Regions from separate parts of the Quadrisphaera sp. DVD1 genome, predicted to be linked through region 3. Evidence: riboswitches for the same ligand, from Rfam matches in the RefSeq annotation. Region 3 holds a riboswitch; each other region holds the start of a gene.

Region 1 (3,155 bases), on a different contig from region 3:
CAGGACCCGACCCGGCCGGTGGTCGACGTGGCCATCGACGTCGAGGAGCACGAGCTGACGATCACCATCCGCGACCACGGCACCTGGCGGCCCCGCACCCCGAGCATGGACCGCGGCCACGGGTCGGCGCTCATGGCCGCGGCGGGGCAGGTGACCGTGGTGCCCGGGCCCGACGGCACCACGGTGACCCTGCGGCGGCGCCTGGACGGCCGCGCGTGACCGTCGCCGCGGTGCGGGCGGCCACGGGGGAGGGCTCGACCGGGCTGACCGGGCTGTCCGGCTGGGTGGCGGACGTCATGGCGGCGCTGGGTGCTCCCGGCGTCGGCCTCATGACGCTGCTGGAGACGGTCTTCCCGCCGATCCCCAGCGAGGTGGTCCTGCCGCTCGGCGGCTTCCTGGCCCAGCAGGGCCGGATGGGCCTCGTCGCCGTGCTCGTGGCCGCCACGCTCGGCTCGGTCCTCGGGGCGCTGCTGCTCTACGGCGTCGCCCGCCGGATCGGCCAGCGCCGCGCGGTGGCCCTGCTCGCCAGGATGCCGCTCGTGGACGCCGAGGACGCCGACGCCGCGACCGCCTGGTTCGTCCGGCACGGCCGGTCGGCGGTGTTCTTCGGGCGCCTGGTCCCCGGCGTCCGCAGCCTCATCTCGCTGCCCGCCGGGGCCGCGCAGATGCCGGTGGGCAGCTTCCTCCTCTACACGACCGCCGGCAGCCTCCTGTGGAACGCGCTGCTCATCGGCGCCGGCTACGCCCTCGGCACCCAGTGGGAGGCCGTGGAGGGGTACGCGGGGCTCCTCGACCGCGTCGTCATCGCCGCCGTGGTGGCGGTCGTCGCCTGGCTCGTCGTGCGCCGGGTCCGCAAGCACCGCGCCGCGCGCGGCGGGTCGTCCCCGGCCGGCTGAGCCTCCGGCCGCGGCACGGGTGCTCGCGGCGGTCCTGGTGCCGCAGCGGCGTCAGCCGCTACTGTGCGTCGCACGCCATCCAGAGCGGCTGAGAGACCTGGCTCGTCGACGCCGCAGCAACCCCCCGCCACCGCGGGCGCGGGTGCTACCGCCAGGACCGATGGAGGAGCCGTGAGCACTGCCGTGATCCCTGCCGCCCAGCCCGACCCGCCGCCCGCCGTCGCCCCGCCGGTGCGCCTCCTGGTGGGCCTGGCCCACGACCTCGCGGCGGCCAGCGCCCGCTGGGAGCCGCTGCTGCGCTTCGACGCCGAGCGGCGCTTCTCGACCCGGCTGCCCGGACCCGAGGGCGTGGAGGTGTGGCTGGCGACGTGGCTGCCCGGCCAGCGCAGCGACCTCCACGACCACGGCCGGACGGCGGCGGCCCTGACCGTCGTGCGCGGCGCCCTGCTGGAGCACCGGGTGGCGGCCGGGCAGGACCTGGCCCCGCTGGAGCTGGGCCCCGGCGCGGTGGCCGTGCTCGCGCCCGGCGTCCTGCACCGCGTCGCCAACGCGGGGACGGTGCCGGCCGTGAGCATCCACGTGCGGACCACCGCGCGGGCCCCGCTGCCCTGAGCCGCGGCGCGCGACGGGACGCGCCAGGACGCGCCTGGACGCGACGGGGCGCGGAGGTCAAGGTGCGGCCCCGGCGTGCCGAGGGGAACCGGGTGACCGGACCGAGTCCCGCCCCCGCCCCCGCCCCCCAGGCCGGCCCCGTGCCGCCGGAGGTGCTCGCCGGCGTGCTGGCCGCCGTCCCCACGGGCGTCTGCGTGGTCGACGCCCGCGCGCCGGGCCTGCCGCTCGTGCACGTCAACCCGGCCTGGGAGCGCCTCACCGGCGTCCGGGCCGAGGACGCGCTCGGCCGCGGCCCGGGGTTCCTCCAGTGCGCGGAGACCGACCCGGCGGCGGTCCGCGCGCTCGGCGAGGCGGTGCGCGCCGGGCGCCCGACCCGCGCCGTGCTGCTCAACGCGCGCCCGGACGGCAGCCGCTGGTGGAACGAGCTGAACCTGGCGCCGGTCCACGACGCGGACGGCGTCCTCACGCACCTGCTCGGCTTCAGCACCGACGCCACCGCGCGCGTGGAGGCCGAGGTGCGGCTGTCGCGGCTGGCCACCGGGCCGCTGGAGGACCTCCCGCACCGCGGCCGCCTCGTGGAGTCGCTCGAGCGCGAGCTCGCCACCCCCGGGGGGCCCGAGCGCACGGCGGTGCTCTTCTGCGACGTCTCCGGGTGGGCCGCCCGCAGCGGGCGCACCACGCTCGGCGGGTCGGTCCTCACCGCGGTCGCCGCGCGCCTGCGCGCCGCGCTGCGCCGCAGCGACCTGCTGGTCCACTGCGGCGGCGGCCTCTTCCTGGCCCTGCTGTGCGACCTGCCGGCCGGGGCCGACGAGGTCGCCGCCCGCGCGGCGGCGGCCGTGCGCGGCGCCCTGGACGAGCCGGTGGCGGCCGACGGCCAGCTCTACCCGGTGGACGGTGCGGTCGGCGTCCTCGTGCACCCCGCCGGCGCCAGCGCCGCGGACGTGCTCAGCGCCGTGGACCGGGCCGTGGCCCTGGCCCGCACCACCACCGCCCGCTGAGCCCCGCCGGCGCCGCCGGAGGTCCTGGTGCGCACGGGGCCCGGGGTGGAGGACGATGGAGGGGCTGAGGACGGCGCGTCGCCGTCCCGCTCGAGGAGCCCCTGAGCATGACCCCGCCCCCTGCTGACACCACCGCCGACACCAGCGCCAACACCAGCGCCGACGCCGTCGAGGAGACCGCCGACGCCGTCGACGAGCCCTCCGAGGAGCGCTCCGGCGCGTCCGGCGGCACGACCTTCGCCGACCTCGGTCTGCGCGAGGAGCTGCTCCAGGCGCTGTCGGGCCTCGGCTACGAGGAGCCGACGCCGGTGCAGCGCGAGGCGATCATCCCGCTCGTGGCCGGGCACGACCTCGTCGGCCAGGCGGCCACCGGCACCGGGAAGACCGCGGCCTTCGCGCTGCCCCTCCTGCAGCGCCTGCCCACCACCGGCCGCGGGCGCGCGCCGTCCGCGCTGGTCCTCGTGCCCACCCGCGAGCTCGCGATCCAGGTCGCCGAGGCCGTCGAGCGCTACGGCGCGGGCCTGGGCGCCCGGGTCCTCGCCGTCTACGGCGGCCAGGCCATCCAGGGCCAGCTCAAGGAGCTGCAGCGCGGCGTCGACGTCGTCGTGGCGACCCCCGGCCGGGCCCTGGACCACCTGCGCCGCGGCTC
Region 2 (3,155 bases), on a different contig from region 3:
GCGTGCGCCAGCCCGGCCGCGTCGAGGGCGTCGAGGGTCCGGTCCACCCCGGCGGCTCCGGCGTCGAAGCTGTGGTTGGACGCCGTCGTGCAGGCGTCGTACCCGGCCGCCGCGAGCGCGGGGACCACCTGCGGCGGGGCGGCGAACGACGGGTAGCCGCGGTACGGGCCCTCGGCGGGGGCCAGGGGCGTCTCGAGGTGGCAGATCGCGAGGTCGGCGCCGGCCACCCGGGGCCGCACGGCCGCCAGCTGGGGCGCGAAGTCGAGCCCGCCGTCGGCGCCGTCCCCGCCGTCCCCGCCGTCTGCGCGGGCCTGCTCCCACAGCGCCGGGTGCAGCAGGACGTCACCGGTGGCCACGAGCGAGAGCGTCCGCGGTTCCGGGGCGCTCGGCTCCGCTGCCGAGGGCGCGGAGGCGCTGGGGCCCGCTGGCGCGCCGTCCGGCCCGCCGGAGCAGCCGGCCAGGAGGACGGCGCCGAGCAGCAGCCCGGCGCCCCGGCGGCGGCTCAGGAGACCTCGCGCAGCGCCCCGGTGCGCACGTCGTAGACGAAGCCGCGCACGGAGTCCTTGTGCGGGATGGACGGGTCGGCCTGGATCCGGGCGATGCTCTGCCGCACGTCGGCGTCGAGGTCGGTGAAGGCCTCGGCCGCCCAGGCGGGCTTGACGCCGGTCTCCGCCTCGATCGAGCGGCGGAACTCGTCGTCGGTGAAGGTGAGCATCCCGCAGTCCGTGTGGTGGATCAGCACGACCTCGGTCGTGGCGAGCAGGCGCTGGCTGATCGCGAGGGAGCGCAGCTCGTCGGCGGTGATGACGCCGCCGGCGTTGCGGATGACGTGCGCGTCGCCCTCGGCGAGGCCGAGCAGTCCGTAGACGTTCAGGCGCGCGTCCATGCACGCGACGACGGCCACGTGCCTGGCCGGGGGCAGCGGCAGGTCGCCCTGGTCGAAGGACGCGGCGTAGCGCTGGGCGTTGGCGAGGAGCTCGTCGGTGGCGGACATGCGGAGCCTTCCGGAGGTGGGGCGGGAGGCCGAGGCTCGCCGCGCGCCGAGTGCGTGTCAACCCTGCGCGCCTCGTCGAGGAATTCCCGTCCCCGCGCGTCGCTTGACGCCGCCCCGCATTTCCCCATAACGTTCCCCTCGCCCATCCAGAGCGACTGAGAGACCTGGCTCGCCGACGTCGCAGCAACCACCCCTCGGGGAAGGTGCTACCGCCAGGACCGATGGAGGAACACCATGCTCCGCAGCACCCCGGCGCCCTCGCGCGCCGCCGGCACCTTCCTGGTGAGCAGGCGCCACGTCGACCTGTCGATGCAGGCCAGCGCCATGTGTCGGGCCTGACCGCCCCACATCCCCCGGTCACTCCCCGGCGCTGAGCGCGCTCGCGCGGCGCCATCCCACCAGAACCCCAGGAGCACGTGTGCCCACCCCCGTGGGTGTCTCCGTCGACCTCCGAAGCGCTTTCCGTCCTGCATCCTCCAGCGTCTGGGTGCTCACGACCGCGCATTCTTCGGAGCCCGTCGGATTCACCGCCATCTCTGTCGTGTCCGTTTCTCTGGAACCCCCTTTCGTGTCGTTCAACATCTCGAAGACCTCCTCGTCCCTGAGGGCCTTCTTCGAGTCGCGGACGTTCGCGGCGCACCTGCTCGCCGACGACCAGGAGCACGTCGCCCGCACCTTCTCCGGCCCCGCCGCGCAGCGCTTCTCCGGCGCCGCCGCGTGGTCCTGGGACGAGCGCGGCCTGCCCGACCTGGCTGGGGCGGTGGCCCGCCTCAGCGGCCGCATCCCCTCCTTCGTCGACGTCGGCGACAGCCTCATCGCCCTCGGCCAGGTCACCGCGGTCACCTCCACCGACCGCATCCCCCTGGTCCACCGCGACCGCACCTACGCCCCAGCCGCCGTCCCCGTCGGCGCCTGAGACCCCACCCCCCAGCACCACCTCGTCTGCGCGCCGCCCGGCGCGCGGACGCCCCCTGCCCTCTTCCGCCCGACCCGCCCCTGGAGGCACCCCGTGAGCACCCCGCACCGCCGACGACCCAGCACCGCCCTCGCCGCCACCGGCCTGACCGCGCTCGGCGCGCTGTCCCTCTCCGCGTGCGGCCTCGCCGGCGGCGACGCCTCTGCCGAGGCCGGCACCGAGGACCGCTCCATCTCGATCATCGCCACCGACACCCCGGCCTACTCCGAGCCGCTGGAGCTCGCCAGCGACCGGCTGGAGGAGGAGGGCTACGACGTGGAGATCACCTACGTCACCGACATCGTCCAGCCCAACCACGCCGTCTCGCGCGGGGAGGCCGACTACAACTTCTTCCAGCACGGCGCCTACCTGCAGTCCTTCAACCGCGACAACGGCACCGACGTCGTGCCGCTGTTCTACGCGGTCGGCTCGCCGGCCGGCGTGTACTCCACGAAGGTCGACTCGGTCGAGGAGCTGCCCGACGGCGCGCGCATCGCCATCCCGGCCGACCCGGCGAACAACGGGCGCGCCCTGCAGCTGCTGGCCGACGCCGGCCGGCTGAGCGTCGAGGACGGCGTCCCGGTCGTCGAGCTCAGCCAGCAGGACATCACCGACAACCCGCACGACTACCAGTTCATCGAGGTCGACCAGCAGACCCTGACCCAGACGCTGCCCGACGTCGACGCCGGGTTCCTCTTCTCCCGCCAGGCGGTGGAGATGGAGCTCGACCCCGAGGCCGACGCGATCCTGCGCGAGGAGGACGCCGACGCCAAGCCGTACCGGATCGTCTTCGCCGGCCGCCCCGACGAGGTCGGCACCCAGAAGACGAAGGACCTGCAGGCGGCGTTCCAGACCCAGGAGGTCAAGGACTTCTACCTCGACTTCTACGGCGACTGGGCCCCGCTGCCCTGGGACGAGGACCCGGCCGAGCAGCTCTCGCAGTGGTGGAAGGGCTGACGCGTGATCTCCCTGAACAGCATCACCAAGACCTTCGACGGGGACGACGGCCCCTTCCGCGCCGTCGACGAGGTCGACCTGCACGTGGCGCGGGGCGCCGTCCAGGGGATCATCGGCTTCTCCGGCGCCGGGAAGTCGACGCTGGTCCGCACGATCAACCTGCTCGAGCGGCCGGACGCGGGCACCGTCGTCGTCGACGGCGAGGACCTCACCGCGCTGCCCGAGCGCGAGCTGCGGGCCCGGCGGGCG
Region 3 (3,155 bases):
CTGCGGGGTCAGGCCGCCGGTCTCCAGCGCCTGGAGGAGGAAGAAGTAGGGGTCGGTGCCGGTGGTGGCGGCGATCGACTTCCCGCGCAGGTCCTCGACGCTGTCGATGTCGGAGTCGCCGCGCACGACGACCGCCGACCAGTTCGGCTGGCTGTAGATGTCGATGGTCTGGATCGGGGAGCCGTTGGAGCGGGCCAGCAGCGCCGCCGAGCCGGCCGTGGAGCCGACGTCGATGTTGCCGTTGCGCAGGAACTCGTTGGCCTTGTTGCTGCCGGCCGACTGCACCCAGTTGACCGTCACGCCCAGCGGCTGGAGCTCGGCCTCCAGCCAGCCCTGGTCCTTGATGACGAGGCTCAGCGGGTTGTACGTGGCGAAGTCGATGTCGAGGGTGTCCGCCGAGGCGGTCGCGGCGGCGTCGTCGCCCCCGCCGGAGGCCGGGGCGTCGCCGGAGGCGTCCTCGCCCGCGACGCAGCTGGACAGGAGGAGGACGGCCAGGGGGAGGGCGAGGGCGGCGGGGCGGAGCTTCATCGGGCGGTCCTTCGGCTGGGGTGGGGCAGGGGTCGGGGACGGCGCGCCGCGGGCGCGCCGGGAGCTGCGGGGAGCAGGAGGCCGGCGGGCCTCAGCTGCGGGCGACGCCGAGCTGCTCGAGCAGGTCGGCGCGGAGCTCGGCCAGGCGCGCGTCGCCCCGGTCGCGGGGGCGCGCGACCGGCACGGTGGTGACCGACCGGACCCCGGCGCCGGCGCCCGGCGCCGCGGGGTCGGGGCCCAGGACGACGACCCGGTCGGCCAGGTGCAGGGCCTCGTCGACGTCGTGGGTGACGAGCAGCACCGTGGTCGGCGTCGCGGCCAGGAGCTCGAGGAGGAGGTCCTGCATGCGCAGCCGGGTCAGGGCGTCGAGCGCGGCGAACGGCTCGTCCAGGACGAGGACGCCGGGGCGGCGGGCCAGGGCGCGGGCCAGCGCGGCCCGCTGGGCCATGCCGCCGGACACGCTGCGCGGGCGGTGCCCGGCGAACGCCGACAGGCCCACCTGGTCGAGCAGCTCGGCCACGCGCTGGCGACCGGCGGGCTTCGCCGTGCCGCGGGGAAGCCCCAGGGCGACGTTGCCGGACAGCGAGCGCCAGGGCAGCAGCCGCGGCTCCTGGAAGGCGACCGCGCAGCGGCCGTCGAGGCCGGCCACGGCCGAGCCGTCGAGCAGCACCTGGCCGGCGGTGGGGGCGTCGAGGCCCGCGACGGCGCGCAGCAGCGTCGACTTGCCGCAGCCCGAGGGGCCGAGCAGGGCGACGATCTCGCCCGGCGCGACGTCGAGGTCGACGTCGGCCAGGACGACGTGCTGGCCGAAGGCGCGGGTGACCCCGCGCAGCGCCACGCCGACGGCGGACCCGGGGCGGGGCGCGTCGACGGCGGTGCTGGTCGGGCTGCCGGTCGGGGGGTGGGTGACGGGGTGGGTCACGGGGTTGCTCACGGTGGTGCTCACGGTCTGCTCCTGGACGGGGCGCGCTGGGTCGACCACGGCGGAGGCCGTGGGAGGGGAGGGTGGGGCCCTCAGCGCGGGCAGAGGCCGCTGGCGGTGCGGTGCAGATCGACGTGGGCGCGGCGGGTGAGCCGGATGACGACGCAGCGGAGCACGGTGTTCCTCCATCGGTCCTGGCGGTAGCACCTTCCCCGAGGGGTGGTTGCTGCGGCGTCGCTGAGCCAGGTCTCTCGGCCGCTCTGGATGGTCGGCGCCAGTGAACCCGAGCAGCGGCCCGGGTGTCAACCGCAACGTGTCAGGTGGTGGACGTGCCGTCTCGCCCTGTGAGACGGCGCTCCTGCTCGGCGCGGACCGCGGCGACCTCGTCGCGCAGGTGGGCGGCCTCCTCGAACGCCATCGCCGCCGCGGCCCGGGCCATGTCGCGCGCCAGCTCCTCGCCGAGGCGCGCGAGCTGGGCGTCGTTGCGGTCGGCGAGCTGGACCGGTGACGTGCGCGTCGTGCCCACGCTGCCGTCCGGGCGCAGCACGCTCATCACGGCGGGGGCGTCGCCGATGTGGTGGCGGCGTCCCGTCTCCGGCGCCTTCGGGCGCGGCCTGCGGGCCCGGCTGAGGTCGCGGGCGCGGCTGGACGTCGCCGGGGGCGGCTGCTGCCGCTCGCCCTCACCGCCGCTCGTGCTCACGCCGTGGACGGTATCGGCGCGGCGGGCGGACGGCGTCCCCTGATTGGGTGCGGCTGCGGTGGACGCGGCCCCCGCCCGGCGTCCACGGTGGTCCCGTGGACACCGAGACCGAGAAGCTGGTCGCGGACCTCGTCGAGATGCTCGTGCGCGAGGCCGAGACGAGGTCCTCGTCGCCGACCCCGCCCGCCGGGCCGCTGCTGCCCCGCCCCACCGGGCCGCGCCCGGAGGCCGAGCCGCTGGAGGTCTGGGCCCGCCGCCACGGCCTCGGCTGACGGCCGCGGGGGCTTCTCACGCGGTGGGCGCGGGAGGACCATGGAGGGGCACCGCGCCGCTGCGGCGCCTGGCCCGGCGCCGGGGCGGTCTCCTCCCGGGCCGCAGGAGCGCCGTCATGGACAGGACCCGGCCCAGGGCCGGTCGCACCGTGGTCATCGGAGCCGACGGGGGCGAGGCGTCGCGGTGCGCGCTGGCGTGGGGGGCTCGCTGCGCGCAGCGCCGCGGCTGGCCGGTGCGGGTGGTGCACGCGATGCGCTACCCGACCTTCACCGGCGACGACGCCGCGCTGGAGGGCGAGCTCGTGCGGGCGGTCGAGCGCGCGGCCCGCGAGGCGCTGGCCGAGGCCGAGGACGCCGTCCGTGCGCTCGCGCCCGACGTGGAGGTGAGCGGGCGGCTGGCCGACGACGCACCGCGGCGGGCGCTGCTGGACGAGGTGGGGCCGCAGTCGCTGCTCGTCGTGGGCTCGCGCGGGCGCGGCGACCTCGCGGGGCTGCTGCTCGGCTCGACCAGCCTCTCGGTCGCCGCCCACGCGCCCTGCCCCGTCGTCGTGGCGCGCCGCCCTGAGCCGGCCGGGGCCCGCGGCGTCGTCGTGGGCGTCGACGGGTCGACCGCCTCCCGGGCCGCGCTGGAGGTGGCCGCGGCGGAGGCGGCGCTGCAGGGCGAGCCGCTGACGGTGGTGCACGCGTGCCGCCCGCTCGCCGGGCGACCCGCGGTGTACGCCGAGCCCGCGCT

What was found. Region 3 has a riboswitch for S-adenosylmethionine ahead of AC5FZL_RS04535 (ABC transporter ATP-binding protein). Riboswitches for the same ligand answer to the same signal wherever they lie in the genome.
Region 1: it holds a riboswitch for S-adenosylmethionine, as region 3 does, so the genes downstream of both, AC5FZL_RS14245 (cysteine dioxygenase) here and AC5FZL_RS04535 (ABC transporter ATP-binding protein) in region 3, are expected to answer to the same signal.
Region 2: it holds a riboswitch for S-adenosylmethionine, as region 3 does, so the genes downstream of both, AC5FZL_RS09385 (flavin reductase family protein) here and AC5FZL_RS04535 (ABC transporter ATP-binding protein) in region 3, are expected to answer to the same signal.

What each region holds. Positions count from the first base shown of each region.
Region 1 is NZ_JBZYWI010000154.1:884-4,038, reverse strand. It holds gene AC5FZL_RS14255 (ATP-binding protein) at 1-219, shown strand, start outside; gene AC5FZL_RS14250 (DedA family protein) at 216-896, shown strand; SAM riboswitch class I at 969-1,063, shown strand; gene AC5FZL_RS14245 (cysteine dioxygenase) at 1,068-1,508, shown strand; gene AC5FZL_RS14240 (PAS domain-containing protein) at 1,601-2,506, shown strand; partial or broken gene AC5FZL_RS14235 (DEAD/DEAH box helicase) at 2,614-3,155, shown strand, end outside.
Region 2 is NZ_JBZYWI010000066.1:2,104-5,258, forward strand. It holds gene AC5FZL_RS09375 (CapA family protein) at 1-356, opposite strand, end outside; gene AC5FZL_RS09380 (beta-class carbonic anhydrase) at 503-994, opposite strand; SAM riboswitch class I at 1,134-1,222, shown strand; gene AC5FZL_RS09385 (flavin reductase family protein) at 1,425-1,910, shown strand; gene AC5FZL_RS09390 (MetQ/NlpA family ABC transporter substrate-binding protein) at 2,004-2,906, shown strand; gene AC5FZL_RS09395 (methionine ABC transporter ATP-binding protein) at 2,910-3,155, shown strand, end outside.
Region 3 is NZ_JBZYWI010000024.1:1,823-4,977, reverse strand. It holds gene AC5FZL_RS04540 (aliphatic sulfonate ABC transporter substrate-binding protein) at 1-528, opposite strand, end outside; gene AC5FZL_RS04535 (ABC transporter ATP-binding protein) at 620-1,474, opposite strand; SAM riboswitch class I at 1,633-1,721, opposite strand; gene AC5FZL_RS04530 (UvrB/UvrC motif-containing protein) at 1,767-2,150, opposite strand; gene AC5FZL_RS04525 (hypothetical protein) at 2,246-2,422, shown strand; gene AC5FZL_RS04520 (universal stress protein) at 2,539-3,155, shown strand, end outside.